DNA from 3 places in the Alteromonas sp. S005 genome. Region 2 is predicted to be linked to each of the others. Evidence: predicted binding sites of a transcription regulator. Region 2 holds the regulator's gene; each other region holds the start of a gene.
The links. Region 2 encodes FliA, which starts transcription of late flagellar genes. Its sites were predicted from a motif close to CTAAAGNTNNNNNNNNNNNNGCCGATA; they were not measured.

Region 1 (10,819 bases), on a different contig from region 2:
GCGCGGCACTGATCGATGTGGAAGAATGGCCAACGGCAAAGGTGTCGTATTCGCTCTCAGGCGGCCAAGGAAAAGGATGTAGGCCATTTTTTTGACGAATGGTACTCATGCGCTCTGCACGGCCTGTCAGGATTTTATGAGGGTAGGCTTGATGCCCCACATCCCACAATAAGCGGTCAAATGGTGTGTTGTACACATAATGTAACGCGACAGTAAGTTCTACCGTACCTAAACCAGAAGCGAAATGACCACTTGTTTGGCTTACACTATTAAGTAAATACTCACGTAATTCATCGGCGAGCTCGCGTAACTTGTCCTGGGGCAGCTGCCTCAATTTTTCAGGTGTTTGCGCAAGCGCAAGCGTTGGGTAATGTTGGAGATCTAAACTCATGTACTTATTATCTTTTTCAACATGGCGCGTGGCTAATGGTCGCGTTTCACCAAAAGCTCGCTAAACGCAATTAAACTGTCAGTATTGTAGGGTAAACGCGTCAATGCTTGAAGTGCATTATTGTGAAGCATTTCTAATTCTTGCTTAGCGCCAGCTATTCCAAGCTTGGCGGGAAACGTATTTTTTCCCAATGCTTCGTCTGACCCTGCCGGTTTACCTAGCTTTTCGCTGCTGCCTTCAACGTCTAAAATGTCGTCTTGAACTTGAAACGCTAGCCCGATATCGGCGGCATAAGCCATTAAGTCAGCTTTAGTTTGCGGCAGTAAGCCTTCACTGACAATAGCAACCATTTCAACACAGGCCTTGAGCAAAGCTCCAGTTTTTAATCTATGCAGCTGCTTCAGCTCTTCCAGTGAAATAGTTTCACCTGTACTGGCTAAGTCGATAGCCTGACCACCACACATTCCTGCATAACCCGCACTTTTAGCAAGTACAGATAGAAGCTTCCCGCGTTTGGTTTCTGCATAAGTGCTAAGAGGAGAATCAGCCAGCACCGTAAACGCCAGAGACTGCAGCGCATCTCCCGCTAAGATAGCTGTAGCTTCATCAAAGGCGATATGACAGGTTGGCATGCCGCGACGCAAATCATCATCGTCCATGGCTGGCAAATCGTCATGAACTAAAGAGTAAGCGTGGACACACTCAATAGCCATGCTTATAGCCATCTGGTCTTTCTTAGGTACATCTAGGGTGTTGCCTACAACCTGCACCAGTAGAGGGCGCATGCGCTTACCTCCCGCAAGCAATGCATGACGCATGGCATCTTTGAGACGCGGTGCATAATCGGGTAAATCATCAATTAAGGTAAGAAGGGATGCATCAGTTTGCTGTTTGACTTGCTGATGCAATGCAGAAAAATTCATAGGTCGCCTGTAAGTTAAAAATGAACGTTTTACGGCTGTTCACTTTCAGGAAGAGTCTGAAGCGTTTCTTCGCCTTGTTCATTAAGCAATATTTTTACCTTTTGCTCGGCGTTTTCAAGAGATTGCTGGCCTTGACGAGATAACGCTATGCCTCGTTCAAATTTTTCCAGTGCTTTATTAAGCGGCAGATCACCGTTTTCCATTTCGTTAACAATGGCTTCTAGTTCAGATAAAGTTTCTTCAAAAGACGCTGATGCTTTTTCTGTCGTCATAAAACACTCAATACATTGGCCAAAATACGTATATCGCGCACATTAACCGAGGGTTGCACAAGGGTCAAATGGTTTGTCGGTATATCGCCTATATCTCAGCAATATAGCTTTTTTTTCATGCAGTTGACCACGTCGAACATCAAGATATTGTGCTATATTCCAAACAAGTGGCTTGTATTACTTTAAGACAAGGATATGCAGGCGTACTTCGATTAGGGGGTTAACATATAGAGCAAGGATGTTGCTTTGAAGATAACCTTAAGTCGACGTTTTTTTAAAATCATACTTAATAAAAAACAGATAAATATGATATTTTTCAATAATGTCGTTTTAGTATTTCTATCGCTTGCCGATAGGATAATTGTACATTAACAGCACTGACTGCGCATAAATGGGGAAGAGTGAGTGGATTTAGCAACCGTCATAGGTATGTTGGGCGCCATTGGTTTCATAGTTATGGCTATGATTCTGGGCGGCAGCTTAAGCATGTTCATCGACGTTCAATCGATATTGATCGTATTTGGTGGGACTTTGTTTGTTGTCTTGTCACAATTTACACTCGGTCAGTTCTTCGGTGCAGGTAAGATTGCTGGCAAAGCCTTCATGTTTAAAATTGAATCGCCAGAAGAACTTATTGAGAAAATAGTTGAGATGGCGGACGCGGCGCGAAAAGGCGGTTTTCTAGCTCTAGAAGAAGCAGAAATTTCCAATGAATTTATGCAAAAAGGCGTAGATATGCTGGTTGATGGCCACGATATAGAAGTGGTCAGAGAGACACTCGCCAAAGATATATCTATGACGACAGAGCGACACGACTTTGGCGCTTCGTTTTTTAAAGGTATGGGCGATATTGCGCCAGCAATGGGTATGATCGGAACCTTGATTGGTTTGGTTGCCATGCTATCAAATATGGACGACCCCAAGGCTATCGGTCCTGCAATGGCGGTTGCACTACTTACAACGCTTTACGGTGCTTTTTTCGCTAACGTGATATGTTTGCCAATAGCGTTCAAACTAGCTGTGCGAGCAGGAGAAGAGAAGCTAAATCAAAGTCTTGTGTTAGACGGTATTGTCGGTATTGCTGATGGTCAGAATCCGCGAGTCATTGAAGGCGTTTTGAAAAACTATCTTGCGGCGAGCAAACGCGGAAGCGCAGAGGAAGAATAATGGCCGAAGAAGAATGCCCAAAATGCCCCCCCGAGGGGCTTCCAGCTTGGATGGGAACCTTCGCAGACTTGATGTCACTGCTTATGTGCTTCTTTGTACTTCTGCTTTCATTTTCAGAGATGGACGTACTCAAATTTAAACAAATTGCGGGTTCGATGAAGTTCGCTTTCGGTGTACAAAACAAAATCGAAGTAAAAGATATTCCAAAGGGTACCAGTGTAATTGCTATGGAATTTCGACCTGGTAAGCCCGATCCTACGCCAATTGAATCTATACAACAGCAAACCAACGAAATGACACAGCAGATGCTAGAGTTTCAGGCAGGAAACGAGGATTCGGCCGGCGGAAGGCAAAAGCAGCGCGGCGAACAACGCGGCGGTCAGTCCCAACAAACCGCTACTGAGTCATCTTCATCTGCTGAGCAAAGCACTGATCAATCTCAAATGGCTGAATTGATGAAAAAGGTGGCTCAGCAATTAGAAAAGCAAATTTTAGATGGGTCGGTAGAGATGGAGTCGTTGGGGCAGCAGCTTACCATTCGTATTCGCGAGAATGGCTCCTTCTCAGCAGGTTCAGCTTTCTTGCAGCCACAATTTCAGCCGGTATTAAGAAAAATTGGTTCATTGTTAGCGGATGTGCCCGGCGAAGTTGAAATTTCTGGACATAGCGACGGCCAGCATATTGCTAATGAGCTATATCGTTCGAACTGGGATTTATCGTCGCAACGTGCGGTAGCAGTGGCTGAAGCTATGCGCACAGCGCCAGGTTTTGATGAAAGCCGTATGTCGGTAGTTGGCAAAGCGGATACTAACCCTATTGTTGAGAATGCCACGACAGCGAGTGATAGAGCAAAAAACCGTCGAGTGGAAATTAATATCAACCAGGGCAAGCCAATGATATCCCAACCCATATCAGTGGTAGACGACTAATTGTCACTCCGTTGTAAGTGTCATACTCACAAAAAAGCGGTGCTATAAAGCACCGCTTTTTTACCAAAGTGGTTGCTGGTCACCCAGCTAAGATAGTCAAACTCTAGCCAAATCCTCTCTGTACTGAGGCTTAGATATAACAAGCTGTACAGTACTGATGGTTCTTTCTAAAAAGCCGCCTTCGCAATATTTTAGGTAATAGGTCCACATACGCATAAAACGCTCGTCGTAACCGTCATTTAATAATTGTTCTTTTGCCGAGATAAATGCTTCATACCAATGATTTAGGGTTCTTGCATAGTCCACGCCAATATCGTGTAAATCACGGATCATCATATTCGTGTACTTTTTAAGGTGAGCATTTATCTGGTATTGCGATGGTAAAAAGCCACCCGGGAAAATGTATTTTTGTATGAAGTCTACGCTGTTTGAGTAGCTATCATAACGTCTATCGTCAATGGTTATTGACTGAAGCAACATAACACCGTCGTCTTTCAAAAGAGAAGCACACTTTTCGAAGAAGTTGCCTAAATACTGTTTGCCAACGGCTTCAATCATCTCAATGGAAACGAGTTTGTCGTATTTACCATCAAGTAATCGGTAGTCTTTTTTAAGCAGGGTAATTTTGCTTTCAAGTCCTTCCCGTGCAATCCAATCTTTCGCCCAAGCATGCTGCTCTTCCGAAATAGTTGTGGTTGTCACGTTGCAGCCGTAATGTTTTGCAGCGTATACAGCTAAGCCGCCCCATCCTGTGCCTATTTCGATAAGATGGTCAGCTTCGGTTAGTTGTAACTTGTCACAAATGGCTTTAAGTTTGTAATTCTGGGCGTCGTTCAGCGTTGCATTCGGATCAGGGTAAATCGCTGATGAGTACATCATCGTCGGATCTAGAAAGCGGGTATAAAGCTTGTTGCCCAAATCATAATGCGCTTCTATGTTCTTTTTAGCTTGGTCTTTTGTGTTTCGACGCGCAAGATGCTGAACCTTATTGATGGGCATGGTTAACCACTTGAATTTATTTTCCCATTCATCAAGGGTAGGTAAGTTCCTCGCAAAGACCCTTACCACAGCGGTAACATCGTCACTGTCCCACAAACCATCCATATACGCCTCACCGGCGCCCACACTGCCGCCAAGTAACAATCGTCGATAGGCCTGCACATCTTTGATATTTACCGTAGCGTTTAAGTCGCTATCCTCTGTGCCAAAACGCGCAACGACATCGCCATTTTCTTGAATAGTTAAGCGACCAAATGGAAGCTGATTCAAACACTTTAAAAACAGTGTTCTACAAGTTTTATCTACAAAAGAGACCTCTGAGGTGGTCAGTAGTACAGATTCACCGAAAGACATTGTTATTGTTCCTGACTCTTTTCTGGGTGTGTATAAAGTGGCGTTCGTTTCAGCAATAGCTTAAGCGCGTGCCAATAAATTCCGGCCACAGTTTTTATTGTCATACTAGGTATACGTTTAAGTGCAGCAGATAGATTCGCATTATCTAAAGTAAATTTTGTTAGATTAATCCCTGCACTGAACTCTTTATCCTCTCTTACGCAATCCATAGCTAGAGAAAGTCTAGATGACGGCTGTGAAATTGACCATTTGTAAGTCATATCCATCGGGTTGAAAGGCGACACGTGAAAAGCCTTAGGCGTATCATCTTGCGTATCCAAGTTTACAAGGTAATGATGGCGCTCATTCCAAGGCGTATTGCTGACTTCTGCAAGCATGTGAGTGTACTTTCCCTCATCATTGCGAAGGTAATAAAAGTTAACTGGGCTAAAATACATTCCCCACATGCGCAATTGGCCGAGCATAAAAACGTCGCCGTGTAGCACTTTACCCTCGTTCAACTCAGTCATTCTCTCCAATACGGCTTGTTTCAACGAAATAGAATCGTCGCCTAGGTAGTCTTCTCGCTTAAAGCGAACCCTTGACTTATTGCTCGTACTGAAGTGTTTTAGCTGACTAGATAAGGCTTCAAATTCGTCGGTATCAAGCTTCAGCCAAAACAGATAAATATCATAGTCAAATTTATGTTGTGTCGGCTTGAAACGTTGGTGATATACCTTACCTCTGTATAAAGCACTTTCTATCACAGGGATTCACCAAAACGCGCACAGACGTCTAAAGCACTGGTAACGCCGTCTTCATGGAAACCGTTGTACCAGTAGGCGCCACAGAAATGTAAGTTATCCACGCCACATATCTCGCTTCTTCGCGATTGCGCTTTCACCATGTTGGCGCTGTACTGTGGGTGAGCATACTGATAGCTTCGTAAAATACTGTTTTCGTCGATTTCAGGCGTATTATTTAGCGTTACGCAATAAGTATTCTCTGCTTCTAATCGCTGTAGAATGTTCATATTGTAGGTGACAGAGGCGGGGCGAGCTTCCTCGCTCGCGTCCTCTTTTAAGCTGTAGTTCCAACTGGCCCACGCCAACTTCCTTTTAGGCAATTGGCTTATGTCTTTGTGCATTACTACATCATTTTCCGCATAAGGGATATTGCCAAGAATATCTTCGTGCAGTGAGGTAGGGGAATGTATCATTTTTAATGCTTGATCGCTGTGACACGCAAACACGACATGGTCAAACGCTGCAACTGCACCGGATGAATCGGTAACTTCCCACTTGTCATCGCTTTTAGCTACAGAAATGACAGCTGTGGACAATTTGATCTTAGACTCAAATGGCGCAATCAGTGGTGGGATATATTGACTAGATCCACCTTTTATCGTGTACCACTGAGGCCGGTCAGTAATATTGAGTAGCCCATGGTTATTGAAAAATTGCAGGAAGAAAGTTAACGGAAACTTTCTGGTCTGCTCCAGACTACTAGACCAAATAGCGGCGCACATGGGCAATATATAGTAGCGCGCGAAATCATCGCTCAGCTCTAATTCTTTGATGATGTCTTCAAGCGTTAACGATGACGTGTCGCGCTTCTCAGCCACCATTGCTTTACACGCCTTATTAAAAGTTAGAATGTCTTTAACGATTCGCCAAAACTTAGGCCGAAGAAGATTACGTCGCTGGGCGAATAAACTGTTTAAGTTATTGCCATTGTACTCAAGGTTCGCTTTTTTACTCATCACAGAGAAGCTCATCTCGGTGGGTTGGTAGTCAACGTTTAGCTGAGTAATAAGCTTGATGAAGTTAGGGTAAGTCCAGTCATTGAAGACGATAAAGCCAGTGTCAATCTTATGAGTGTGCCCATTATCGTCAATTTTCTTGGTTGCCGTGTGACCACCAATGTAGTCATTCGCTTCGTAAACTGTGATGTCATGCTGTCTACTTAAAAGGTGTGCGCAGGTTAGCCCTGAAATACCCGTGCCTATGATGGCAATCTTATTATTCATTTTAACTTCTCTTACTGTTTCTCACGCATGGCCAAGGATAAACGCTTTTGAATTGATGTTGGCAATATGTGCATAAAGCGCAGAATAAAGCCAAAGAAGCGAGGGAAGAAAACCGTCTGCTTGTTACTTTCTATCCCTTTAAGCATAGCCTCAGCTGCTTCTTCAGCGCTAATCTTCATTGGCATTTCAAAATCATTTTTGTCGGTCAAAGGCGTTTCAACAAAGCCGGGAGATACGGCCTGCACCTTTATACCCTTGTGATGAAGATCAACTTCTAAGGACTTGGTAAAGTAATGCAGAGCGGCTTTACTAGAACCATACGCCTGAGTGCGAGTAAAAGGTAATAGGCGCGCCATGCTGTCGACTATGACGAGTTTGTCGCCATCTTTTAGTCGTGGAATAAGGGCGTCAACACAGTGAACTACGCCAAAGAAGTTAGGCTCGAAAACGCGGCGGAACATTTCTGGCTCGAAGTCGTCAAGGTCTACATACTCACAAGTGCCAGCGTTAAGTACAGCGATATCAAACTTAACGTTAGCCAATGCCTGTCGAGTATCTTCTAAATTTGACACATCAAACTGACAACTACTTACATTGCTATATTTGCTTAGTTCATCGAGGGCTTCTTTGTTTCTTCCACAGGCAATTACGTGATACCCATTATCAGCGGCCTTGATCGCTAATGCTTTACCTATTCCCGATGTGGCGCCAGTAATTAGAATAGTCTTCATTTTGCCAGCTTCCCTTTTATCTTTCTGATTATAAAACCTAAAATAGGTACGTGTTCATAAACCATTTCGCCCAAATCATAATAATCTTTATGGAAAATAATGATGTCATCTTTAACCCCAAGCTGCGTTGTACCGTCTAGCGTTATTTTTTTATCGCTGTTTTTGAGCACCAGAGTCATTGTCCAATTTACAAGATGAGTTACATCGGTTTGGTTTTGAGCATTTTGTTGCGAACAACGGAAAATGTCTGATATGTCGAACTTGCACGTTTCAGCTTGGGTAAGAAGGTTAGAAAAGTAATGTTTTACTTCATCTATTCCACGGTGCGTAGTAATGGGGTCAATAAATGTGATGTCACTGGCATAGATGTTTTCCAAGTCGTTTGGAGAAATCTGACATATATCTGTGTAAATTTTACAAAAGCGTTTAATCACATCCATACAACTTCCTTTACGGTTCAATTTTAAATATAGACTCACCAGCTGGTTTTTACTTACTCTTGACCTTGTTAGTTCTTTTTACGTATTTTTCCGCAAGTCCCTGATCTAGAATCTATTGAGTTTGTTATTTAGCTCATAAGTTACATCAAACGCAGTGCTTAAGATCACGTTTTTCAATTCTGCTGTGAAAAATATTCCCATTCGATCCTATTTGTACTCAGTCGCGTAGTTATTCTTGTGTTTTTGGAAGTGTTGAGTATGAGTGTAGAACGTTTTCCCTTATTTCCTTTATCTGCGCACCTTTTGCCTGAGGGCCGAATGGCGCTGCGTATTTTTGAGCCTAGATATGTGCGCATGGTTAAGCAGGCATGCGCCGAAAATAAAGGCTTTGTGATGTGTATGCTAAATGCAAATGGCGACAAAGATGTAAATGAGCATATCCATAAAATAGGAACATACGCACAAGTTATCGACTTCGATATGCTCGACGACGGTTTGCTTGGCATAAAGGTTGCTGGTTCTCATCTAGTTGAGGTAAGTAGCATTGAAGTTGAAAAAGACGGTCTTCGCACTGGTAGTTGTAAGGTTATAAAACCGTGGCAGTGCGATTTGGCTCCTCAGCAAATAGCGCCTATGGACGAGCGGCTTAAAGAAATATTTGGAAATTACGAAGAACTGGCGTCACTCTACGATTCACCAAAGTTTGATTGTCCCAACTGGGTATTAAATCGGTGGTTGGAATTATTGCCAGTCGATGGCTCACAAAAGCAACATTTTTTAGCGCAAAGAGAGTGTACAGGTTTACTCAATTATCTCTCTGCCTTGATAGCCTAAATGTGAGAGCTGTAATCGATATTACAAATTCGTAATCCAACATTTGCGATTTTCGCAAACGTTTTGAGCCTGAACGTCGTAGAATGATACAACCAAAACGGAAAAGCGGACGAATATTATGTTAGTTGGAATTCCATTGGAACAAAGTAACAGCACAATCAAACCTAAAGAGTGTGCTACCGAAATGTCTGATTACCTAGTGGCGGTTGCTGACGCCAGATGCAAACGTTCATTTGCTCGAGTGTTCAATTATTTTGCCCCCCGTCTTCGTTCATATGCGTTAAAGCAAATGGGTAATGAAGCATTGGCAATGGAGTTGGTGCAAGACACAATGTCAAACGTGTGGCAAAAAGCACACCTCTTCAACGCAGAGAAAGGGTCTCCATCGACATGGATATTTACCATTGCACGTAACATACGTTTTGATATGTTGCGTAAGCTGCAGAACCGAAAAGAAGATGTATGTTCTGATGACCTATGGCCAGTGCTTTGCGAACAGACGGCAGACGCAAATGAAGCGCCGCTTGACGAGCAGGTTACATTGGAGCAAATTGGTCATTTATTTGAATCACTGCCTGTAAAGCAAAAAGCGGTAGTTGAAGCCATCTATATCGATGGTAAGTCTCAACAAGAAGTTGCCGATGAACTTTCTATTCCCTTGGGTACAGTAAAGTCACGTACACGATTGGCACTTCAACGATTAAAGGTCATGTTAAACGACAATGATTAGGTTTCACCCCAGTGCCCAACAACTTAAAGATTTCGTTGAGGGCACACTGTCACCTGCTACATCTTTAATGGTCTCAGCGCATTGTGACATGTGCGCCAAATGTCAACGCTTTGTAGAGATTGAGACAGAAAGCTTAGCCGCTCAAATGGTATCGGCTGTTAGTGATAACGCATTCGCGACTTCTGAAGCGTCGCTTCAGTTTGGTGACATGCTTTCGCAGATCACGCAACTCCCACAATCTCCCAATGGCGGTGTTGAGGGGGCTAATGTTGCTGAGTATCGAGAAACTTTTAATAAGAAAAACTCACCGCGCAAACCCGAGAAACTGGGTACTATCGAGTTGGACGGAAGGACATTTACAATTCCCCGAACGCTCCACAGGTATATAGACAAGACAGGAAACTGGTCAAGCTTAGTCGGCAAACTATGGCAGGCCCCGGTTGATTTGGGTAATCAAGGCGTAGCCAATTTCATTTTTATGGGCAGTGGTGGCAGTGTTCCCGAGCACACCCATCGAGGAACTGAGTATACCTTGGTCATAGATGGTGAATTCAGTGACGGGCTTAGTCGTTATGATACCGGCGATTTCATTTTTATGGACGGTGATAAAACCCATACACCAAAAGCCGAAGGTAAGGATGGTTGCTTGGTTTTTAGTATTGTTGACCAGCCATTACACTTTACTTCCGGTTTAGCAAGACTGTTAAATCCGTTTAGCCATTTGTTTTTCCGCTAAAGACAGAACGGTTTTGCCAGCTATATAGCAACTGCAAAATAACAAAAAAAACGCACTGAAGTGCGTTTTTTTTGTTCTAATTACGTGCTCGAAAATCTTTCGCGCTTCAAACCTGCCTTAGCTAGCTGATGAATTCGCTATCCGGGTAGTTAAGTCTAAGTGTCTTCATGGCGTTATCACGAAGCTCCGTTAGACCAAGCTGTTCGTAGCTTGAAACCATAATTTCCAAGGCTTGCTGGACCTGCGTAGTATTAGGAAAGTGCTCAATAACATAGCGACCGCGGTTAGCTGCAGCAACATAAGCC
Region 2 (10,819 bases):
TTGGCGTTTGGCGTAATGACCAAAGCTGCACCACAGCTAAACATTTTTAGTATTGGTTTTTCCATTGCTCAGGTAATGGGATTACTGATTATTTGGATAACACTTGATAACTTTACTGCACACTTCGAAACCCAATGGTTTAGAGCCGAACAGTTTATGTGTGAACTATTGAATATTTGTTCGTAGGAAAACATGGCAGATTCAAGCGAAAAAACAGAAGACCCCACGGGGAAAAAACTCGAAGATGCCCGAAAAAAAGGGCAGCTAGCCCGATCCCGTGAACTCTCTACGACCCTAGTACTTATCGTCAGTGCTTTTATGTTCTTGTTTGTGGGCGGGTGGATTGCTGAATCTGTTTTTAAACTTACTCAGAGAATGTTCATTCTCTCTCGTGACGAAACCTATGATATCACCCACATGTTTGGCGCATGGGGTGAAGCCTTTTCGGCAGTAGGTCCTGCCGTGCTGCTATACATGGTTGTGGCAATGATAGCGGGCATTTACGGCTCTATCGCCCTTGGCGGTTTTAACTTTACCTGGGAAGGTGCAAAACCTAAGGGTTCAAAAATGAGCCCTATCCAAGGCTTCAAACGCATGTTTGGCATGAACGGCTTGGTAGAGTTACTTAAGTCTATTGCGAAAGTTGTAGCCATTATCGGCATGGCAATTGGGGCGTTACTGTTCTTTGAAGATGAAGCGCTCCACCTTGATATGGAGCTTTATCCGGGAAACATCTTTCACGCACTCGACATGCTTAAGTGGGCGTTTCTTATTCTGGTGTGCGGCATGATCCCTATCGCGCTCATTGATGTGCCTTATCAAATGTATAAGCACAACAAAGAAATGAAGATGACCAAGCAAGAGGTTAAAGACGAACGGAAAAATGCGGAAGGCGACCCTATGGTTAAAGGCCGAATTCGCCGTCTGCAATATCAGGCTGCAACCAAGCGCATGATGCAGGAAGTACCACAAGCAGACGTTGTCGTGACCAACCCTACTCACTTTTCTGTTGCTATTAAATATGACGAGAAGGGGGTAAGGGCGCCGGTTGTGGTCGCTAAAGGTGCTGATGAGCTGGCGATGCACATCAGAAAAATTGCTACCGCCAACGATGTGCCGTTGATCCCTTCTCCCATGCTTGCCCGCGCCATTTTCTACTCCACTGAAGTGGACGATGAAATTCCGAACGCTTTATTTATGGCGGTAGCGCAGGTGCTGGCGCACGTTTATCAGTTAAGAGCGCACAAAGCAGGTAAGGGCAAACGACCTAAGCCTCTTAAACGGGATTTGCCGATACCACCAGAGTATCGACGCTAGGTGCCCCTACAACTTTCAATGTGTACTTACCACCTTAACATGTTTCGCGAATTTTCTAACAATTAGCTGTGTCAAAAGTCCTCTTTCAATAAAGCTGGCACGTTAGTTGAAAACTCTCCTTCAGTTTCACGTAAAGCGTCAATTTTCTGATAGAGAGACACCAAGCCATGCAGTTATCCGGTTATCTTCAGCGATTCGATAAAAATCAGCTGCAAAATTTTACCAGTGGTTTAGGCGCACCCATCGTCCTTTTGGCAATTATGGGCATGGTTATATTGCCCATGCCGCCGTTCTTATTGGATGTGCTGTTTAGCTTCAACATTGCTTTGTCACTAGTGATTATCTTGGTGGCTGTACTTACCCAGCGTCCAGTAGATTTCGGCATTTTCCCCTTGGTGTTACTTATCGCTACGGTATTAAGGCTTGCGCTGAACGTTGCTTCTACGCGGGTTGTTTTGCTTTATGGGCACGAGGGCGGCGATGCTGCGGGTAAGGTTATCGAAGCCTTTGGTGCGGTCGTTATCGGTGGTAACTATGCCGTAGGTATTGTTGTTTTCGCCATTCTTCTTATTATCAACTTTAAAGTAGTAACCGCAGGTGCAGGGCGTATCTCAGAAGTAAGTGCTCGCTTTACGTTGGATGCTATGCCTGGTAAGCAGATGGCAATCGATGCCGACTTGAATGCTGGTTATATTGACCAAGACCAAGCGCGTCAGCGCCGCGAAGAAATAACCGCAGAGGCTGACTTTTACGGGTCGATGGACGGTGCCTCAAAATTTGTAAAAGGTGACGCGGTAGCGGGCCTTTTCATCATGCTAATTAACATTGTCGGCGGTCTTTTCATTGGCATGATTCAGCACGGGCTTTCATTCGGTAATGCTATTGAAATCTACACCATATTGACTATTGGTGATGGTTTGGTGGCGCAAATTCCTTCATTATTACTTTCGGTAGCAACAGCCATTATCGTGACTCGTGAGAATGAAACTCAAGAAATGGGTAAAGAGATCCGTGGTCAGCTAGGTAATAATCAAGCGCTTTATATTGCCTCGGGCGTGCTTTTTGTCATGGGTATTATCCCTGGTATGCCTCATATCGCATTTTTGGGTTTTTCCTTCCTGATTGCCGGCTTTGCTTATTGGCAGTCGGTTCAAGCGAAGAAAAAAGCTGCAGAGCCTAAAGTGCCAGACAACGTGGTAAAAGACGAGTCGGTCGCGCCTGAAGTTAAAGAGTTAGGTTGGGATGATGTTCAGCAAGTAGATACTATCGGATTGGAAGTGGGCTATCGCTTAATTCCTCTTGTTGATAAATCTCAAGGTGGCGAGTTGTTGACACGAATTAAAGGCGTGCGTAAAAAGCTTTCCCAGGAACTTGGCTTCCTTATTCCACCTGTTCATATACGCGATAACTTAGACTTAGAGCCTAACACTTACACCATCGCTATGCTCGGCGTCACTATTGGCGATTCGGTAATTAGTCACGACGAAGAGCTTGCCATTAACCCAGGGCAAGTGTTCGGAAAATTAGAAGGGCGCGCTACTAAAGACCCTGCTTTCGGACTAGATGCGGTGTGGATTAAGCCTAATAAGCGCGAGCACGCGCAAACTCTTGGATATACGGTTGTTGATGCTGCTACGGTTGTTGCGACTCACCTAAGTCAGTTACTTTCCAATAACGCCTATCAGTTACTTGGGCATGAAGAGGCGCAGCAGCTTCTAGATATGCTGGCTAAACAGCACCCTAAATTGGTTGAAGGTTTGGTGCCTGATATTCTGCCGCTTAGTACAGTTGTGAAAGTGCTGCAAACCTTGCTATTTGAAGGTGTACCTATTCGCGATATGCGCACCATTGTTCAGACCCTTAGTGAATACGGCACACGAAGCCAAGACCCAGATGTACTGGTGTCTGCAGTGCGTATAGCACTTAAGCGTCTAATCGTTCAAGAAATTACCCAGGGGGCGAAAGAGATACCTGTCATAACCTTGGCGCCAGAGTTGGAACAGATGTTGCACCAGTCTCTTCAAGCAGGTGGCGAAGACGGTGCTGGTATCGAACCAGGTCTGGCAGACAAGCTGCAAAAATCATTGCAGCAAGCCAGTCAGCAGCAAGAGTTAGAAGGAGAACCTGCAGTACTCCTTACTTCAGGCATGTTGCGACCTGTTCTGTCTCGCTTCTTAAAGTATTCTGTTGTTGGGCTGCATGTTCTTTCATACCAAGAAGTGCCTGACGACAAACAAATAAAAATAGTCAGTTCGGTCGGTCAATAATCTGACACTGGGTGATTGGAGAGGTTGCAATGAAAATTAGACGTTTCTTCGGCAAAGATATGCGTGAGGCGCTAAGCCAAGTTAAAGCGGAGTTAGGCAGTGATGCTGTGATCATGTCAAATCGCAAAGTCGCTGACGGTATCGAGCTTGTAGCAGCCTACGACAAAGAGCCTGAAGCTAAGCTTTTCACGCCTAAGGCGGCTCCACAAGCCGCAGCTAAAACACCAGGTCAAAAGGCCGTGCCTAGCTTAAGTGAAATTATTGGCGACGACGGCCCAGACAGCTTAAAAGCATTGCTGGAAAAGCAACATGGTGGAAAAGCGCAGACAACGAATACTCTTCAGCCAGATCAACCTATGTCAGCTAACGCTAAGCACGCCAATGAAATAGCATCACACTTAGACTTTTCAGAAGCCTTCATTGACGATATAGAGACGCAATCACCTGTTGAAGATAGTAAAAATCAACACGCTTTCCCCGAGCATCAAGCTTCAAGCATGGGAGAGACACCTGTATCTCAGTCTGCTGAACTAGCTCAAATCAAAGAAGAGTTAGCCTCGCTTCGCGACGTATTACAGTATCAAGTTGCTGACTTAATGGAAGCGAAGAACAAGCGTCAAAAACCTGTTCATCAATACCTGGTCACTCGATTAACCGATATGGGCTTAAGTAGTGCACTAGCAACACAGCTTATTAGCTATACACCTGCTCATTACAACGAACGTGACGCATGGGTATATCTTCTTAACCTATTGGCTAATCGCATAAATGTTACCGGAAACGATATACTTAGCTCACAAGGTGCCGTTGCATTAGTCGGGCCTACTGGTACGGGTAAAACAACCACTGTTGCAAAGTTAGCCGCTCGCTATGCGCAGAAATACGGTGCAGAGTCGGTGGCTATGATAACCATTGATACGTATAGAATTGCAGCCTATGAGCAGCTAGCGACATACGGAAAAATTATTGGCTGTACTGTGCGAAAAGCGCAAACTAGTGAAGAACTTGCAGATTTATTGTTCCAACTTCGTCATAAGCGACTAGTATTGATTGATACAGCAGGTTTTAGTCAGCGTGATAGTCGATTAATTAAGCAAATTAAGCAGTTCGACAATGGCCAAATGCCGAAAGTTAAAAAATATTTGGTAGCGCAAGCTAATACGCAATATCCTGCTTTGCAGAGAATCATTCAAGCGTATGATGATATTGAACTAAGTGGCTGTATTTTCACAAAGTTAGATGAGTGCTACTCTTTAGGAGAGGTGCTTAGTGCAGCGGTTGAATATCAACTACCGGTTAGTTATGTCACCGATGGCCAAAAAGTGCCTGAAGACATTAAGATTGCAGAAGCGAAATCTTTAGTTTCCGCTGCTGCAAAGCTTTATAAAAAGTACGGTTTGAATCATACTAGTGGCAACAACGCAATTAAAACAGCATAAGCAGTATGATTGACGATCAAGCGAGTAGCTTAAGAAAAATGAAGCAATCACGGTTAATCAAAGTAATCGCCGTCACTGGTGGTAAAGGTGGCGTAGGTAAAACAAACATTACACTTAACACCGCTATCGCTATGGCGAAGCAGGGCAAGCGTGTAATGGTTCTTGACGCGGACCTTGGCCTTGCAAACGTAGATGTGATGTTGGGCCTGCGAGTCGAGAAAAACCTATCTCATGTTCTCTCTGGTGAGTGCACGTTAGACGAGGTTTTAGTAACCGGTCCCCACGGTATTAAGATTGCTCCTGCCACCTCTGGTACCCAGTCAATGGCAGAGCTCTCACCTACGCAGCACGCAGGCTTAATAAGAGCGTTTAGCGAATTGCGTTCTCAAATAGACGTATTAATTGTCGACACTGCTGCCGGCATTTCAGACATGGTGTTAAGCTTTTCTAAAGCATCCCAAGATATCATGGTCGTGGTTTGTGATGAGCCTACGTCATTAACAGATGCATACGCACTGATAAAAATACTTAACCGGGAACACGGTGTTTTTCGCTTTAAAGTTGTGGCCAATATGGTTCGCGATGTGCGGGAAGGTCAGGAGTTATTTAGTAAATTAAGCAAAGTCACAGGGCGTTTTCTTGATGTTGCACTAGAATTAGTGGCAACGGTGCCGTTTGATGAGAACATTCGCAAAGCAGTGCGCAAGCAAACCGCTATTGTTGATGCTTTTCCAGGCTCTCCTGCCGCTGTAGCGATAACAAAGTTGGCAAGCAGGGCACTTACTTGGCCTATTCCAGCGCAGCCCGGTGGCCATTTAGAGTTTTTTATTGAACAATTAGTTGCAGAAAAAGCCGTAGGAAGTCAACGTTGAACAGTAAGGCAGCCGCTTATCAACAGCAAACAGATAAATCGCAGTTAGTCGAAAGACATGCGCCTCTGGTTAAGCGTATTGCGCACCATCTGATGGCGCGACTGCCTGCAAGTGTACTTGTTGATGACCTTATCCAATCTGGCATGATTGGGTTGCTTGAGGCCGCGCGAAATTTTGACGGTTCAAAAGGCGCAAGCTTTGAAACCTTCGCGGGCATCCGTATTCGCGGCGCAATGCTTGATGAAATACGCAAAGGTGATTGGACACCTCGTTCTGTTCACCGCAATGGTCGCGCGATTACTGAGGCGATATCTCAGGTAGAAAGTGAAACTGGGCGCGACGCAAGAGATGCTGATATTGCTGAGAAGCTGAATGTGAGCTTGCAGGATTATCACCAGATGCTCAATGAAGTCAATGCCGGGAAGTTGGTGGGCATTGAAGATTTGGGGGTGTCGGAAGATGTGATCACCACAGAGCAAACCAGAGGCAGTGATGCACCGCTGGAAGATTTGATGCAGGGGGCTTTTCAAAAAGCGTTGGCCCATGCAATAACGACATTACCCGAGCGAGAAGCGATTGTTCTTTCACTTTATTACGATGAAGAACTAAACTTAAGAGAAATAGGCGAGGTTCTTGATGTAAGCGAGTCGAGAGTCAGTCAAATTCACAGTCAAGCCATGTTAAAACTCAAATCACGAATGAAGTCGTGGCAAGCTGACGAAGAATAGAAATTAATAACAATTAACCCCTCAGTGGAGGCTATTTTGGACAAGAGCATGAAAATTCTCGTGGTCGATGACTTTTCAACCATGAGACGTATCATCAAAAACCTACTCAAAGACTTGGGTTTTGCCAACATTCAGGAAGCGGATGACGGCAGCACTGCATTGCCAATGTTACAACAAGGTGATTTTGATTTCGTAGTTACTGATTGGAACATGCCTGGCATGCAGGGCATAGATTTACTACGCGCGATCAGGGCAGATGATAAGCTTAAGCACTTGCCTGTGCTTATGGTTACCGCTGAAGCGAAGAAAGAGCAAATTGTAGCCGCCGCGCAAGCAGGTGTTAACGGCTACGTCGTTAAACCTTTCACCGCAGCAACGTTAAAAGAAAAATTAGATAAAATATTCGAACGTTTAGGTTGATCCAGACGCTCAACAGATAAATGAGGTTTACTGGATGTCAACGAATGTAAACGTTCCAATATCGTTAGAAGAAGCAAAACAGCTTGTCACTTATCTTGAAGAGGGTGACAAGACTTCAGCTAACGCTCTACTTGAAGCCGTCTCAATGAAAGAAAATGTTGAGTTGTTTGCTGAAGTAGGAAAGTTAACGCGTCAACTTCACGACGCATTGAATAACTTCCAAATAGACGATCGCATCAAAAATCTAGCTACAGATGATATTCCTGATGCACAGTCCCGCCTTACCTACGTTATTGAAGAAACTGAAAAAGCTGCTAATACTACTATGGATGCCGTCGAAGCGAGTATGCCGATAGCTGAATTGCTTTCAGAGCGAATCGAAAAGGTAATGCCAGAGTGGAAAAAGCTGATGAACCGTCAGATTGAACTGGGTGAGTTTAAGGCATTATGCGCAGATTTAGACGAATTGCTGGAAGACGGTTCGAATCAGTCAGCTAAACTTACACAGTTACTTACTGAAGTTTTGATGGCGCAAGGTTATCAAGATTTAACTGGGCAGGTTATTCGTCGCGTTATAGACCTGGTTAAAGAGGTAGAAGACAGCCTTGTAAACATGTTGACTATGTTTGGCGAGCGTGACGGTGCAGAACAGACTAAACCATCTAGCGTTAAGGCCGATAAGGTTGATGGTGTAGAGGCGGAAGGCCCAATTATTGATGCTGAAAAACGAGATGACGTCGTTTCAGGTCAAGATGATGTAGATGATCTTCTGTCTAGCTTAGGTTTTTAGGGGAGCGGGTGCATGTCGTTTGATGTTGACGAGGAAATATTACAGGACTTTCTAGTTGAAGCTGGAGAGATACTTGAACAATTACAAGAACAGCTCGTTGATCTTGAGAACAATCCTGAAGATGCGGATTTGCTTAACGCAATTTTTCGCGGTTATCACACGGTTAAAGGTGGGGCGGGCTTCCTTTCTCTCACTGAGTTAGTCGAAATTTGCCATGGTGCAGAAAATGTTTTTGACGTTATGCGCAATGGCCAACGAACGCTAACGCCAGAACTAATGGACATTATCTTGCAGGCCACTGACGTGGTGGTTGATATGTTTGAGCGAGTGAAAGCTCAAGAGCCACTAGAGCCAGCAGATGCACATCTTGTCGACTTGCTACACAAACTAAGTCGCCCTGAATCTCCAGATGAAAACATTTTCGATAACGCTAATGGGCCTGTGACTGAACCCGAGGTTGTTGAAGAAGAGCCGGAGTTAGTTATAGAGGAGCCTGCTTCTTCGGCGTCAACTTCCAGTGAGAGTGGCGGTGGTATCGACGAAATTACTGAGGATGAATTTGAGGCTCTTCTCGATGAGCTCCATGGCGGTGGTGCCCCAGGGAAGTCTGCGTCGGTAAAATCGGAACCAGCTACAGTCAAATCAGTTCAAGAAACAGCTCCCGCGGCGAGCTCAGATAGTGATGACATCACAGATGAAGAGTTTGAAGCGCTTTTAGATGACCTCCACGGAAAAGGCCAGTTTGGAGGGGAAGAAAAGAGTGCTCCCGTGGCTGCACAAGCATCAGCTCCAGCAACTGGTGCAGGTGATGAAGAAATCACCGACGATGAGTTTGAAGCGCTGCTAGACCAACTCCACGGCTCCGGTCAAGGGCCTACTAAACAAGGCTCTGCTGCAACGGCACCTGAACCTCCTGTAGATAAAGCGGCCACCGAAGCTGTTCAGAAGGCAAAGCAAGCAACCCCTAGTTCTGCGCCTGAGGTGAAGCCTGCATCCAGTGCGGCGAGCCCAGTGAAAGCTAGCACAGCATCTACGCCAAAAACGGCTGCCAAGAAAGATGATAAGAAAGGAGCTCCTGCTCCACCGCCTGCCGAGACGACGGTACGTGTAGACACCAAACGCTTAGATCAGATTATGAACATGGTCGGCGAGCTAGTTCTGGTTAGAAACAGACTGATAAGCTTGGGTATCAACAGCAACGACGAAAGCATGTCGAAAGCCATTGCTAATCTAGATGTAGTGACGGGTGACTTGCAAGGTGCGGTAATGAAAACCCGCATGCAGCCCATTAAGAAAGTTTTCGGACGTTTTCCCCGCGTTGTACGCGACCTAGCCAGAAGCTTAAAGAAAGAGATTACCTTAGAGCTTGTAGGTGAAGAAACGGATTTAGATAAAAACTTGGTTGAAGCATTGGCCGACCCGCTTGTGCATTTGGTTAGAAACTCTGTCGACCACGGAATAGAAATGCCAGATGACCGCGCGGCAGCTGGTAAACCTCGCATGGGTACGGTTCAGCTATCAGCATCTCAAGAAGGCGATCATATTCTTCTTACTATCGAGGACGATGGTAAGGGGATGGACGCGGAGAAGCTAAAAGAGATAGCTATTAGTCGTGGCGTATTAGATGCGGATGCAGCCGCACGAATGTCAGATGTTGAAGCGTTTAACCTTATTTTTGCGCCAGGCTTCTCAACGAAGACTGAAATTAGTGACATTTCAGGTCGCGGCGTTGGCATGGATGTGGTTAAAACCAAAATTAATCAACTAAACGGTACCGTCAATATCGATTCGCAACTTGGCAAAGGCACGCGATTAGATATTAAAGTACCACTAACGCTAGCAATTTTACCTACATTAATGATTGTTGTAGGGAAACAGACCTTTGCGTTACCATTAGGTGCGGTGAACGAAATAATAAATATGGACATCAAGAAGACCAATACGGTGGATGGCCAGCTCACAATGATAGTTCGTTCAAAAGCAATTCCATTGTTCTTCCTTGGCGAATGGTTGATCCGAGGCCCCAAAAACATAGATAAAGAAAAGGGGCACGTAGTTGTGGTGCAAATTGGTACGCAGCAAGTAGGGTTTGTCGTTGACGCGCTGATAGGCCAAGAAGAAGTAGTTATTAAGCCCCTTGACGCATTGCTACAAGGTACGCCTGGTATGGCTGGTGCGACAATTACTTCAGACGGTGGTATTGCATTAATTTTAGATGTTCCGAGCCTGCTAAAACGGTACGCGCGTAAACCAAGCAAGTAAGGCGATGAATTAACAGGAATGATAATCCATGGTCTTTAAAGTCCTAGTCGTCGACGACTCGACCTTTTATCGCCGTCGAGTACGAGAAATTCTCGATGGCGATAGAGAACTTGAAGTTGTTGGAGAAGCGAGAAATGGGCAAGATGCATTAAACAAAGCGGAAGCACTTAAACCAGATGTAATAACCATGGACGTTGAAATGCCAGTTATGGATGGCATTTCAGCCGTTAAGGTTATTATGGATAAACGTCCAACGCCAATTTTGATGTTTTCCTCGCTAACGCACCATGGCGCACAGGCTACGCTTGACGCACTAGAAGCCGGCGCCCTCGATTTCTTACCAAAGAAGTTCGAAGATATTGCGCAAGACAGAAAAGATGCTTCGCGCTTACTTTGCACTAAAGTTAGGTTAATAGCGCGAAGAGGGCTAGGTGTAAAGCGTCCTTCTCTTCGCACAATGGAAACTCGAAAACTTCCTGATAACGCGCCAAAGCAAGCTTTTTTCAAAACATCGGGGTTGCTATCTGGTCACAAAGATGCTGATAAGCAACCTACTGTTTCTTCGGTAAGAGCAACCGGGAAAAAGTACGAATGTTTAGCGGTAGGGGCGTCCACGGGAGGGCCGGTTGCACTGCAAAAATTGCTTTCCCCCCTGCCGGCAGAATTCCCTTACCCTATATTGTTAGTGCAGCATATGCCCGGAACTTTTACTACTGCATTTGCA
Region 3 (10,819 bases), 150 kb from region 2:
TAGGGTAAGCTTGTCTGGAGTCACGTTGCGCTAGTTAGCCTACGTCTTTAAAAAGCGACTCATCAATAATGGTTTGGTCGATAATCTGTTGCGCCATGCTGATGCACTTACCGCACTGTGAACCTAGCTCTAAATGTTGACGTAACTCACGCACATTTCCCACGCCGTTTTCTTCAACCGCCGCGCGAATGCTTTTATCCGTTACCCCATAGCACATGCAAACAAACATTAAACGTACTCCAAATAAATCTGTAAATGATAATAATTGTTATTCTTTATTTTGGCAAGTAGATAATGGCAGATTTAATAAATCGGAACTGGGTAATGACTGTGCAGTTTCGCTTTATACTGATAAGTTATTGGTAGGAGCAGTAAAAAAACTCATTGTTTAGCATTGTTATTTTTCTATTCGTACCTATTTTCTGGGTAGGAAATTTCTCATCAAAGTGATTGCGCAATGTAATCGCTTCTATTATTACAATCCAAATATAAATGGAGAAACTCATGAGTGTATTAGTTGGCCGTCCAGCACCAGATTTTACTGCAGCTGCGGTACTTGGTAGCGGTGAAATCGTAGATTCTTTCACACTAAGTGAAGCTATTAACGGCAAAAAAGCGGTTGTATTCTTCTACCCACTAGATTTTACCTTTGTATGCCCGTCAGAGCTTATCGCTTTTGACAAGCGTTTCGACGAGTTTAAAAAGCGCGGTGTTGAAGTAATTGGTGTTTCAATCGACTCTCAATTTTCACACAATGCCTGGAGAAATACCCCGGTAAACCAAGGTGGTATCGGTCCAGTTAAATACACTCTCGTTGCTGACGTGAAACACGACATCTGCCAAGCATACGATGTTGAGCACCCGGAAGATGGTGTAGCTTTCCGTGGTTCATTCCTAATCGACGAAGAAGGTATGGTACGCCACCAGGTAGTAAACGACCTTCCACTTGGCCGTAACGTTGACGAAATGCTTCGCATGGTTGATGCACTAGCGTTCCACGAAGAGCATGGCGAAGTTTGCCCAGCAGGTTGGACTGAAGGTAAATCTGGTATGGACGCATCACCTGAAGGTGTAGCTAAATACCTATCTGAAGAAGCAGATAAGCTATAAGCAAACCTGTTAAAAGATAATAGAAAAACAGCGCCTTTTGGCGCTGTTTTTGTTTATGGCGTTTATCGAAAAAACTATTCTTGATTTTCTACTGGCCAGCCACCTAACGCCTTATAGCGATTTACCATATAGCAAAATAGTTCGGTGGTTTTTTGTGCATCGTAAAGGGCGCTATGTGCTTCATTTTGGTCAAACGATATACCCGCCGCTCGACATGCTTTTACCAGTACAGTTTGACCAAGAGCAAGGCCCGCTAGGCTGGTAGTATCAAAAGAAACAAATGGATGAAAGGGCGTGCGCTTTATATTACAGCGCTCAATTGCAGCATTGACGAAGCTTTGATCAAACGTTGCGTTATGAGCAACGATAACAGAACGCTGACAGTCTGCATTTTTCTGCGCTTTGCGAATACCTTTACATAAATCCTTCATGGCTTCGCTTTCCTCAATAGCTCCTCGTAATGCGCAATTCGGATCGATGCCATTGAACTCTAATGCCGCGGGCTCAAGGTTAGCACCCTCGAACGGATCTATGTGGTAGTGAAAGGTTTGATCAGGATGCAGTATTCCGTTTTCATCCATTTTCACAGTAACCGCAGCTAACTCTAATAAGGCGTCAGTACTTGCGTTAAATCCGGCTGTTTCAACGTCGATAACAACGGGAAAATAACCTCGAAAGCGCTGGCAAAGAAGGGGCGGATTGGCAGACATAAACACTCTTGTAAGACTAGATTGCAGAAACTGGTTGGCCGCTTACATGCGCACCTACCTGCGAAACTTATGGAAAACAGAATTATCGCAAGGATATCTTCGAGTTGCTAGTTTCAATTTAAAAACCGCGTAGGATGGAAGTGATAATTGTACGAAACGGTGATGGTATTAAGCGCTAAACTTTTCTACACTTTGGACGATAATGATATTAATCATGAATTTTTTAAAAACTCAGTTTGCGGCTTAGGAAGATTGAGTACAATTCATGGCGCTTGATAAGTGGTGGGCGTATCAAAGGCCTACATCAATATTAGTGTGACTTTCGTTATGGTGTCGAAATGGTGTTGAAATTAAAATATATCGCTTTATTGGGGATGGTGGGGTCATTGTCATCCCATGCTGCCATGCGGCAATATTCTGCAACCATAGAAAGCTCCAACTGGCGTATTGATACTGACACGCGCCTGCAATGCACACTTAATCACGAATTGCCTGGTTACGGCGAAGCTATGTTCACAAGTTCAGCTTCGAAGCAGCTGAACATGGAATTTGAATTGGACATGTATTTGTTGCCAAGCAAGTTTGGTGTAGCTGCGGTTTACTCTGTCCCACCGAAATGGATGCCCGGTGTAGCGCCAAAGACCATTGCGGATATGACTATTCGTAAGCAGTACAATGGCGACCTGCCACAAGATGCAGCATGGACCATGCTATCTGAATTAGAAAAAGGCTTTTGGCCCACGATTTACTATCAAGACTGGTATAACAAATATGACCAGGTGAGCGTGGCATTAAACGCAAGCAACTTCTCAGGCGTGTATCGCGACTTTGTTAAGTGTGTGTCGAACCTGCTTCCTTTTAGTTTTGATGACATTGCTTACACCGTATTGTCTTATCAGAATAACAGCACCGAACTTACTAAGTATTCACAAAAGCGTTTAACAATGATTGGCGAATATTTAAAAGAAGACAGCGAATTGGAGCTTGTGCTTCTCGATGGATACACGGACAGTTACGGTGGCCGTTACAACAATGAACAATTGTCTATTCGACGGGCTAATGAAGTAAAAAGCTATCTAACTACGCTAGGTGTACCTGAAGATAGGATCCAGCTGACTGGGCACGGTGAAAAACGTCATATCGCGCCTAACGATACGCGAGAAAGCCGCGCGCAAAACAGACGCGTAGTGGTGCGATTATCTAAGTCTTAGGCCCTTGCTCAAGCGCCTCAAACCCGGTGAGGTTGCCTTAGTTTGGTTTGTCTCGCCAGGTTAATACAGGCATTAAGTGGTCGGTGAATACGCCATCAGCCTTCACGACCTTGTGTAATGCGTCCAAAGTTTGTTCTCCAGTCATGCCCGTCGGAAGGGCATCCTGACGATAAGTGTAGGGATGAATGATTAGCTTGTTATCGTGGGCGTACTTGACCCAGCTAGCTGTCTTTATTTCCCCTTTAGCCATCGCCTCAGTATCCATTAAATGGCCCAACCAAGGGCCTACTCCGTTCGCGTACGTCGCAACTTGCTTCATGCCTTCTTGCGTACGCAGCCAATCGTAGTCGGTGTCGCTTTCACCCCAATCGTTCTCGCCAATTAGCATAACCACTTTGCCCTTATAGCCAAGGGTTTCACGAATACGCTTAACTTCGTTAAAGTCAAAGCACTGCAGGTAACTATTGCCGTTTTCTCCCGCAAACCCGTAGTTTTCCAATGCGTCAATAACCATCTTACTGGCATCAATACCTTCAGCAATGTGAAAGGCAGGAGACTTTACTTCTGGGTAAACGCCTACAGACGTGCCGAATTGGCGATTAAGTTCGCTAATTAGCTCAAAGTGTTCACTTAAGGTAGCCACTTTAAAATTAGCCTGCGTGCCGCGGTACCTACTTTTAAAAACTTGCCTCCCGTTACTATTAGCACGCTCATGTACCTGCAATGTTCGAAGCTCTTCGAGGGTGAAGTCCCGGGCATAATAGCGTCCGTCCTTTCGGTGACGCGCGGGGAAAATATCTTCTACATTAGTAACTGTCTCTAAGTGAATGTCATGTAGTACCACAGGGATGTTATCTTTAGTTATAACAACATCCTGCTCTATAAAGTCAGGACGCAGGGAGAACGCTAGCGTGGCTGCTTCAAGAGTGTGCTCCGGCAAATAGCCAGAAGCACCGCGATGCGCGATAACGGTAAAATGCGGTCTTTCGCTAGTGGTAGGTTCTGCTTCAGCCTGCGAGGTTTTACTATTCAAAGCATTAGCTGCAAACGTACCCTCAGAGGCAAGGGCACCTGTAAATACCACCACAAACGCAGGCAGTAACGACGTCAATGTAATCTTGAATCTATTTCGTAACCTAGCATTGACCTTTGTTCGAAGCTCAAGCTTGTTCGTCGAATCAGTTACAGCCTTGCCAGTCCGGTTTAAACAAGATAATAAGCGGTTACCTAGCATGTAATTGCTACTCCATGTGTTTACTTTTATCGCCATCTTATTTTTGCCGTACATTTCATAAGAAGTTTATGTTACGAGTGCTTAAAAGGCATCGGCGACGTCGTGCTGCTACAGTGAAATAGACTTATTTTGAATAAGTTCTATGGCATACCCATCTGGGTCGCGAACAAAAGCGATGACGGTCGAGCCACCTTTTACGGGACCGGGTTTACGATACACGTCAGCGCCATTTGCTTCTAAGTTTTCACAAAACTGATAGATGTCGTCTACTTCAATGGCGATGTGGCCGTACGCGTTACCCTTATCGTAGGTGTTGTCACCCCAGTTATAGGTAAGCTCTAACACAGTGCTATCGGTCTCTTCTCCATATCCTACAAATGCGAGGGTGTACTCATACTCTTTGTTTTCTGATTGTCGAAGAAGGCGCATGCCCATCAATGAGGTGTAGAAGTGAAGTGACGCCTCTAAGTTTTCAACTCGAAGCATGGTGTGAAGCATTCGCATAACTATTTCCTATTTGAACCATCAGAATTATCAGATGATACACTGCATTGTAAGTGCGCGTTTGCGGTTGCCAAATGTACTCAGAACTATAGCCACGCAGAGCTACATTCATACAAAGTCCTGCTGAGTAATTTCGTTGGTAAACGCAAACGACACACTATAATAGTAGGGAAATGTTAACGCTTTAAGACAGTTTTATAACTGCACTTAAACGTATTAAAAACCCCACATGCCGATATTATCAATTTTAAGTCGGCGAGGCTGGCTTAACAGGTAGACCACCATTTTGCCCAAGTCTTCGTTTTGAATCAGACCCTCGTCTACCTTCTCTGAACCTGTTTTCTGTGACTGAATAAGTGCAGGGTTGAGCGAATGTACGTGAATGCCATAAGGCCGCACCTCCTCTTGAAGAGCTTTCCCAAGCCCCACTAATGCGAATTTTGACGCACAATAAACGCCCGCATTAGCATATCCATTTAGTGCCGCCTGAGAGGCAATATTGATAATGTAACCCTCTTGGTTTTCAATCATATGGGGCACTACTTGCTTACACATAAGGAAGGAACCTTTTACATTGGTATCCATCACTTCGTCCCAATCGTCTTCGCTGGTTTCCCAGATAAGCGTTTCTTTACCAAACCCACTGTTATTGATAAGAACGTGAAGTTCGCCAAATGTATTTTTAACTTCTTTTACAAAACTTGCTACTTCATCACTTTTTGATACATCACATTTTGCTCCAATGACTTTACCGGGGAATAGCGCATCTAATTGTTCAACTGTCTCGTTTATCGTTTGTTCAGTGCGTCCGCAGATAGCTACTTTCATTCCTGCATCTAATAGAAAGTGGGTTATTGTTTTACCCAGCCCCTTACCACCGCCTGTTACAATGGCGGTTTTATCCAATAATGAGTACATGTCTGTCATAATTAAGGCCTAGCGAAAAAAGAATAAGGTTAACTTAGCTGGTATTGGCGTTATACAAACATACGTATTCATTGTGGGCCTGTAATAAGGTCGCATTGGAATGCTTGAAAAATAATCCCGAAATAATTGGACATGGCGAACAATTACCTGTACTGTCTCGCTCGCTCTAGATATGTTTTATGCTTTACCTAATACTGCGCTGTACCTTTCTTTATACCTTCAAATTGAAGTGCTAGATAGATATACAACTGCTTTACTAGCTTAGTTATGTCTATTGCTATTCGGTGGCTTCCACCATTACATCAATTTTTTAAAAGGTTATTATTATGTCTAATTCTGTAAACGGTACAGTTAAGTGGTTTAACGAAGAAAAAGGTTTCGGTTTCATTACTCCTGAAGCTGGTGGCAAAGACGTATTCGTACACTTCCGTTCAATCACTTCTGACGGCTTCAAGACTCTTGCTGAAGGTCAAGCGGTTAGCTTTGAAGTTGAACAAGGCCAAAAAGGCCCACAAGCTGCTAACGTAACAGTTCTTTAAGACCTGTAAGCAAGCTTAGGGTTATTTCTCTTATCTGAAGTAACCCGCAAAGATGGGCTCTTTTACACGGTAAATGTGAAAAGAGCCTAATTTTCGTTTTTAGATTTCTTAACCCAACCTGCGAGGAATTCAAAACAAACTATATCAATAAAGAAGTATCTAATATGCAATTTCAAAACTCTATCTCTACCATTAACAGCCTTATTCCAGGTGCGTTAATTTCAAATATCTCCATAAATAAAACAGCTGTTGCCTTTAAGCATGCGAATACCTATCGACATGTTCAGTTATCATCAAGACAAGAAGCAAAGCGATTCATTGATCAGCTTATTCAAGAGAGCTAATTAAGCTCACTACACTTGCCAGTGCTTTTTGAGTGGGCAATTATCTATTCGGATTGGCATAACTCACGGCATTAAAGCTAAAAGGTTATAGGTCTTGCGTTTTCAGTAGTGCAACTGCGTGGTATGTATAAAGCGCTGTAAATAAAGGCGTGCTGTTGCAAGAGAAGCATTGGCTAGTACGGGTGTGTACTAACCAATGTCATTATAGAAATAACCTGCGACTATTATTTGGCTTTTAAGTCGACGTCTGAATCTGCTAACAGATATATGCTTGCTGCATAAGCTGCAATGTTTTGAGCCAGTTCATCAGGGTTAATTTTGTCTAATGTGTCATCAGGCGTGTGATGAAGATCGAAATAATCTCGACCGTTCTGGTTCAACCGGATAGTTGGTACGCCTTTCGCTGCTAGCGGTATAATGTCGGGGCCACCACCGGCAACGTCTGAGCCACCGCGAATTATACCCAGAGGTGACAAGATCTTTGCGATTTCATCTACCAGTACTGTTGCTTCAGGGTTCACATTCGACACAAGTTGCCAAATTGTTTGCGCGCCAAAATCAGACTCTGTAGCAAGTACGTGGTTAGCAAGGTTTTTTTCATGCTGTTTTGCATAAGCAAACGCGCCTAATAGGCCCACTTCTTCAGCGCCAAACATAACTACACGAATGGTGCGCTTAGGGCGTTCAGGCAGTGATGCGATTAATGCGGCTGCGGCTGTGGTAATAGCAACGCCCGCACCGTCATCAACAGCGCCAGTGCCTAAGTCCCAACTATCTAAGTGTCCGCCAATGAGCACAATTTCTTCAGGCTTTTCACTACCGACTAAATCCAGTATTACGTTGCCGCTGTTTACTTCGCCTTTCCACTTTGACTCAGAGTGAAGCGACAACGACAGCGGCTTGCCTAAATTGTGTAGGCGTCGTAAGTGATCAGCGTCGGGGTTAGAAATAGCTACAACAGGAATGTCTGCCCAGTTATCACCGTCTGAGCTCATCATGCCAGAGTGAGGGAAGCGGTGAGAGTCTGAGCCTACCGAACGCACAACTAAGGCTTCAGCGCCACCACGTTGCGCATGTTGCCAACCAATGCGTCTACGCTGATTTGCTTGGCCATAGCCCGCACCCGTTTGGCTTTTTACCATGGCATCGCCATCGACAAACGCAATTTTGCCTTTCAGCGCACCGTCATTGACCGCGGTTAGCGCGTGAATATCCCTGAAATACACGATGTCAGCGTTTATCTCGCTCTCTGAAGGAGCCGCTCCACCTAGCGCTGTGCCATAAAGCGGTTGGGCATAAGGCGCAGTAAGTGAAATATGTAAATGACCCCTGTCCCAGAAGGGCATGGTAAACTCTTCAATACTCACTTTATCAAATCCGAGGCGCTCTCCTACCTTAACGCCCCAGTCTCTGGCTCGCTTTTCAGCTTCCGAACCGCCAAGGCGTGGGCCTATCTCTGTAGTTAGTGATTCTACCATTCTATAGCCTAAGTCACTTTTCAGCGCTTTTTGAATTAGCGTTTCCGCATTTTTCTTTTGCTCGTCTGTAATGGGTGAAGTTTCAGCAAAAACACCGAAACTGCATGCACTTACTAATGCACCAAACGCTAGATTCCTAGCGATATTATTCAATCGGGACATGTGTTCTCCGTGGATTATTTTTATATTTTTGTTTATTTGCGTGAGCAAAAATATGACGTGCTTATCATAGCCAAATTGAGATGTGCTTTCGAGGTAAACCACAAGCCGAAGTCGTAAGTTAATCGCAAAGCAGGTCTACTTGGTGATTAAAAAAAGTGTTACCTTCTAACAAGGAAAAAATTACAAGGAAAGTAAATATGAAAATACCTCTCTATACTTATTTCAGAAATAGAACATTAGCCATCTCTGGCTTTATCAACGATAAGACTTACTTCGCTTCACTGGTTTGTGCATTTTTGCTTGTTGGCTGTGGCGGTAGCTCAAATGATAATGACGGTGTAGTGAGGCCTGATTCAATGCTGGGAGTATGGTTTGGGAACACTTCAACAGTTGAAGGCGGGCAAGAAGAGGTTGTTATTGCGGTCTCCTCTAAGGGTAAGACTATTGTATTTTCACAAGCCTCGCGAGACACGCTTATTGCTCATGGCGACATAAGCGAAGGTACTTTTACTTCTGACGATACCATGCTGTATCCAGGCGAAGGCATGACTAGGCATGGCACAATGCAGCTCACAGCGAATGGTGGCAGCTTAGAAGGCTCAGCAACAGTATCGGGTCTTACCTTAAATTTCTCTGCCAACAAGGTGGGCGTTACTGAGGATGCTTCACTTATCGATATTGCTGGCAATTATTCAAGTTCTTGGTCTGATAGCGCTTACACTCGTTCGTTTGCTATCGATAACGAAGGTATGATCAGCGGTTCAGATACTAATGGTTGCGTATATTCAGGCTCTGTCGAGCCAATTAGCGGGATCAGTTCACTTTTTGATATAACGATTAAAGCTGAGGTTTGCTTTGAAGATTTCGAGTACGAAGGGCTTCTCGCTTATGGTGTATTCCCCTTTGAATATCAAAACTCAATTGTTGAGAGAAATGGTATTGTCTTAGCAGCAGAGGCCTCATCAAGAGCTTATGCTTTTCGCCAATTTAGCCCTCAAGATTAGTGTTATCCGATATTCAAACAAGGAGTTGATAGACTCCTTGTTTGAATCGCAGACGCTTGCGTCAAGTTTTATTTGCGCTTCTTCTTAAGCGCCAACTTTTGCTTTTTCTCTTGTTCTTTTAGCACTTCGTTTATAAAGCTCTTTCTGCCGAATTCACGGGTAATAGTACACCTATTTAAATCAAAACCGCGGGCAGGGCAGTATTCTCTACCGTACAAGATAATCTGCAGATGCAGGTCGTTCCATCTTTCTTTGGGGAACAGGCGTTTTGCATCGCGTTCTGTTTGCTCTACGCTTTTTCCGTTAGACAAACCCCAGCGGTACATTAAACGATGAATATGAGTATCTACCGGAAAAGCAGGAATACCAAAGCCTTGGGACATAACCACAGCAGCTGTTTTGTGACCAACAGCAGGCATCGCCTCCAGCGCTTCAAAGTTTGCAGGCACTTCACCATCGTGTTGTTTAATGATCATGTCAGACAAATGCCAAATGCCCTTCGATTTCATAGGCGATAATCCACAAGGGCGTATGATGTCTTGTATTTCTTCAATACTCATTAGCACCATGTCGTAGGGGTTATCTGCGCGAGCGAATAGCTTTGGCGTAATTTGATTAACACGCTCGTCGGTACATTGAGCCGACAATAGAACAGCAATAAGTAAGGTATAGGGATCTTTATGATCTAAAAAGATAGGAATTTCCGGATAAAGGTCATCCAAAATTCGCATGATTTCTTTTACTTTTTCCTGCTTAGAAAGCGGCTTAGCCGGCTTAACTACATCATTCATGTCTATATACTTTTTTGTGTATGCTTGGTCTAGTACATATTAATATCTGAGTGATGCTGCATTGGTAATTGAGCAGTAAGCGGCAACACACTTCTAGACATTAAATTAGCTCTCAGCGGTAACTCGTACCCGCTCGGCCTTCACTGCCGGCGTTGTTTGCTTAGCGGCTAACTTCGCATCGATACTATTTTTGATAGCAATGAGCAGGCCCATGCCTAAAAAGGCGCCCGGCGGTAAAATCGCAAGCAAAAACGGGTTTTCAGTGTCAAATAGCGTTATGGTCCAGTGAGAAGCGATTGGCCCGAATAGCCTATCAGCACCTGCTAACAACGTACCTGCACCCAATATTTCGCGCATACCACCCAAAATAACCAGCACTGCGGTAAACCCCAATCCCATCATAAGCCCATCGTAGGCTGAGGCGAGTGGCCCATTCTTTGACGCAAAAGCCTCGGCACGACCTATAATGGCGCAGTTAGTTACAATCAGTGGAATGAAAATACCTAATGCTAAATAAAGGTCGTAGGTGTAAGCATTCATTAATAGTTGAACGATGGTTACAAATGCTGCAATGATCATAACGAAAACAGGGATGCGGATCTCGTTTCTTACTACATTTCGAACGAGTGAAACGGTAACGTTACTGCCAATTAATACCAACATGGTAGCCAGGCCAAGTCCTAAACCGTTAATAAAGGTAGCGGTAACGGCTAGTAGGGGGCACAATCCTAACAGCTGTACTAACGCAGGGTTGTTCTTCCAAAGTCCTTGCAAGGATAGGTCGCGAAAGTCAGTCACGTTATAA

Region 1: the regulator FliA is predicted to act here: its motif matches at 1,915-1,941, upstream of pomA (flagellar motor protein PomA).
Region 3: the regulator FliA is predicted to act here: its motif matches at 1,996-2,022, upstream of V7R55_RS04530 (flagellar protein MotY).

Annotation. Positions count from the first base shown of each region.
Region 1 is NZ_JAZETN010000009.1:131,716-142,534, forward strand. Features, by position in the region: gene dxs (1-deoxy-D-xylulose-5-phosphate synthase) at 1-391, opposite strand, end outside; gene V7R55_RS12260 (farnesyl diphosphate synthase) at 424-1,314, opposite strand; gene V7R55_RS12265 (exodeoxyribonuclease VII small subunit) at 1,344-1,586, opposite strand; gene pomA (flagellar motor protein PomA) at 1,992-2,753, shown strand; gene V7R55_RS12275 (flagellar motor protein MotB) at 2,753-3,682, shown strand; gene V7R55_RS12280 (cyclopropane-fatty-acyl-phospholipid synthase family protein) at 3,779-5,035, opposite strand; gene V7R55_RS12285 (DUF1365 domain-containing protein) at 5,038-5,781, opposite strand; gene V7R55_RS12290 (NAD(P)/FAD-dependent oxidoreductase) at 5,778-7,043, opposite strand; gene V7R55_RS12295 (SDR family NAD(P)-dependent oxidoreductase) at 7,055-7,774, opposite strand; gene V7R55_RS12300 (nuclear transport factor 2 family protein) at 7,771-8,214, opposite strand; gene V7R55_RS12305 (LON peptidase substrate-binding domain-containing protein) at 8,473-9,048, shown strand; gene V7R55_RS12310 (sigma-70 family RNA polymerase sigma factor) at 9,167-9,778, shown strand; gene V7R55_RS12315 (ChrR family anti-sigma-E factor) at 9,771-10,514, shown strand; gene V7R55_RS12320 (outer membrane protein assembly factor BamD) at 10,636-10,819, opposite strand, start outside.
Region 2 is NZ_JAZETN010000002.1:294,608-305,426, forward strand. Features, by position in the region: gene fliR (flagellar biosynthetic protein FliR) at 1-186, shown strand, start outside; gene flhB (flagellar biosynthesis protein FlhB) at 193-1,317, shown strand; gene flhA (flagellar biosynthesis protein FlhA) at 1,485-3,584, shown strand; gene flhF (flagellar biosynthesis protein FlhF) at 3,614-5,023, shown strand; gene V7R55_RS03885 (MinD/ParA family protein) at 5,029-5,895, shown strand; gene V7R55_RS03890 (RNA polymerase sigma factor FliA) at 5,892-6,623, shown strand; gene cheY (chemotaxis response regulator CheY) at 6,660-7,043, shown strand; gene V7R55_RS03900 (protein phosphatase CheZ) at 7,078-7,833, shown strand; gene V7R55_RS03905 (chemotaxis protein CheA) at 7,846-10,095, shown strand; gene V7R55_RS03910 (protein-glutamate methylesterase/protein-glutamine glutaminase) at 10,124-10,819, shown strand, end outside.
Region 3 is NZ_JAZETN010000002.1:440,852-451,670, forward strand. Features, by position in the region: gene V7R55_RS04515 (bacterioferritin-associated ferredoxin) at 35-229, opposite strand; gene V7R55_RS04520 (peroxiredoxin) at 505-1,110, shown strand; gene rnt (ribonuclease T) at 1,185-1,820, opposite strand; gene V7R55_RS04530 (flagellar protein MotY) at 2,159-3,031, shown strand; gene glpQ (glycerophosphodiester phosphodiesterase) at 3,069-4,301, opposite strand; gene gloA (lactoylglutathione lyase) at 4,374-4,769, opposite strand; gene V7R55_RS04545 (SDR family oxidoreductase) at 4,986-5,696, opposite strand; gene cspE (transcription antiterminator/RNA stability regulator CspE) at 6,023-6,235, shown strand; gene V7R55_RS04555 (hypothetical protein) at 6,400-6,579, shown strand; gene V7R55_RS04560 (M20/M25/M40 family metallo-hydrolase) at 6,804-8,219, opposite strand; gene V7R55_RS04565 (hypothetical protein) at 8,417-9,223, shown strand; gene V7R55_RS04570 (endonuclease III domain-containing protein) at 9,292-10,014, opposite strand; gene V7R55_RS04575 (electron transport complex subunit E) at 10,120-10,812, opposite strand; gene V7R55_RS04580 (RnfABCDGE type electron transport complex subunit G) at 10,814-10,819, opposite strand, start outside.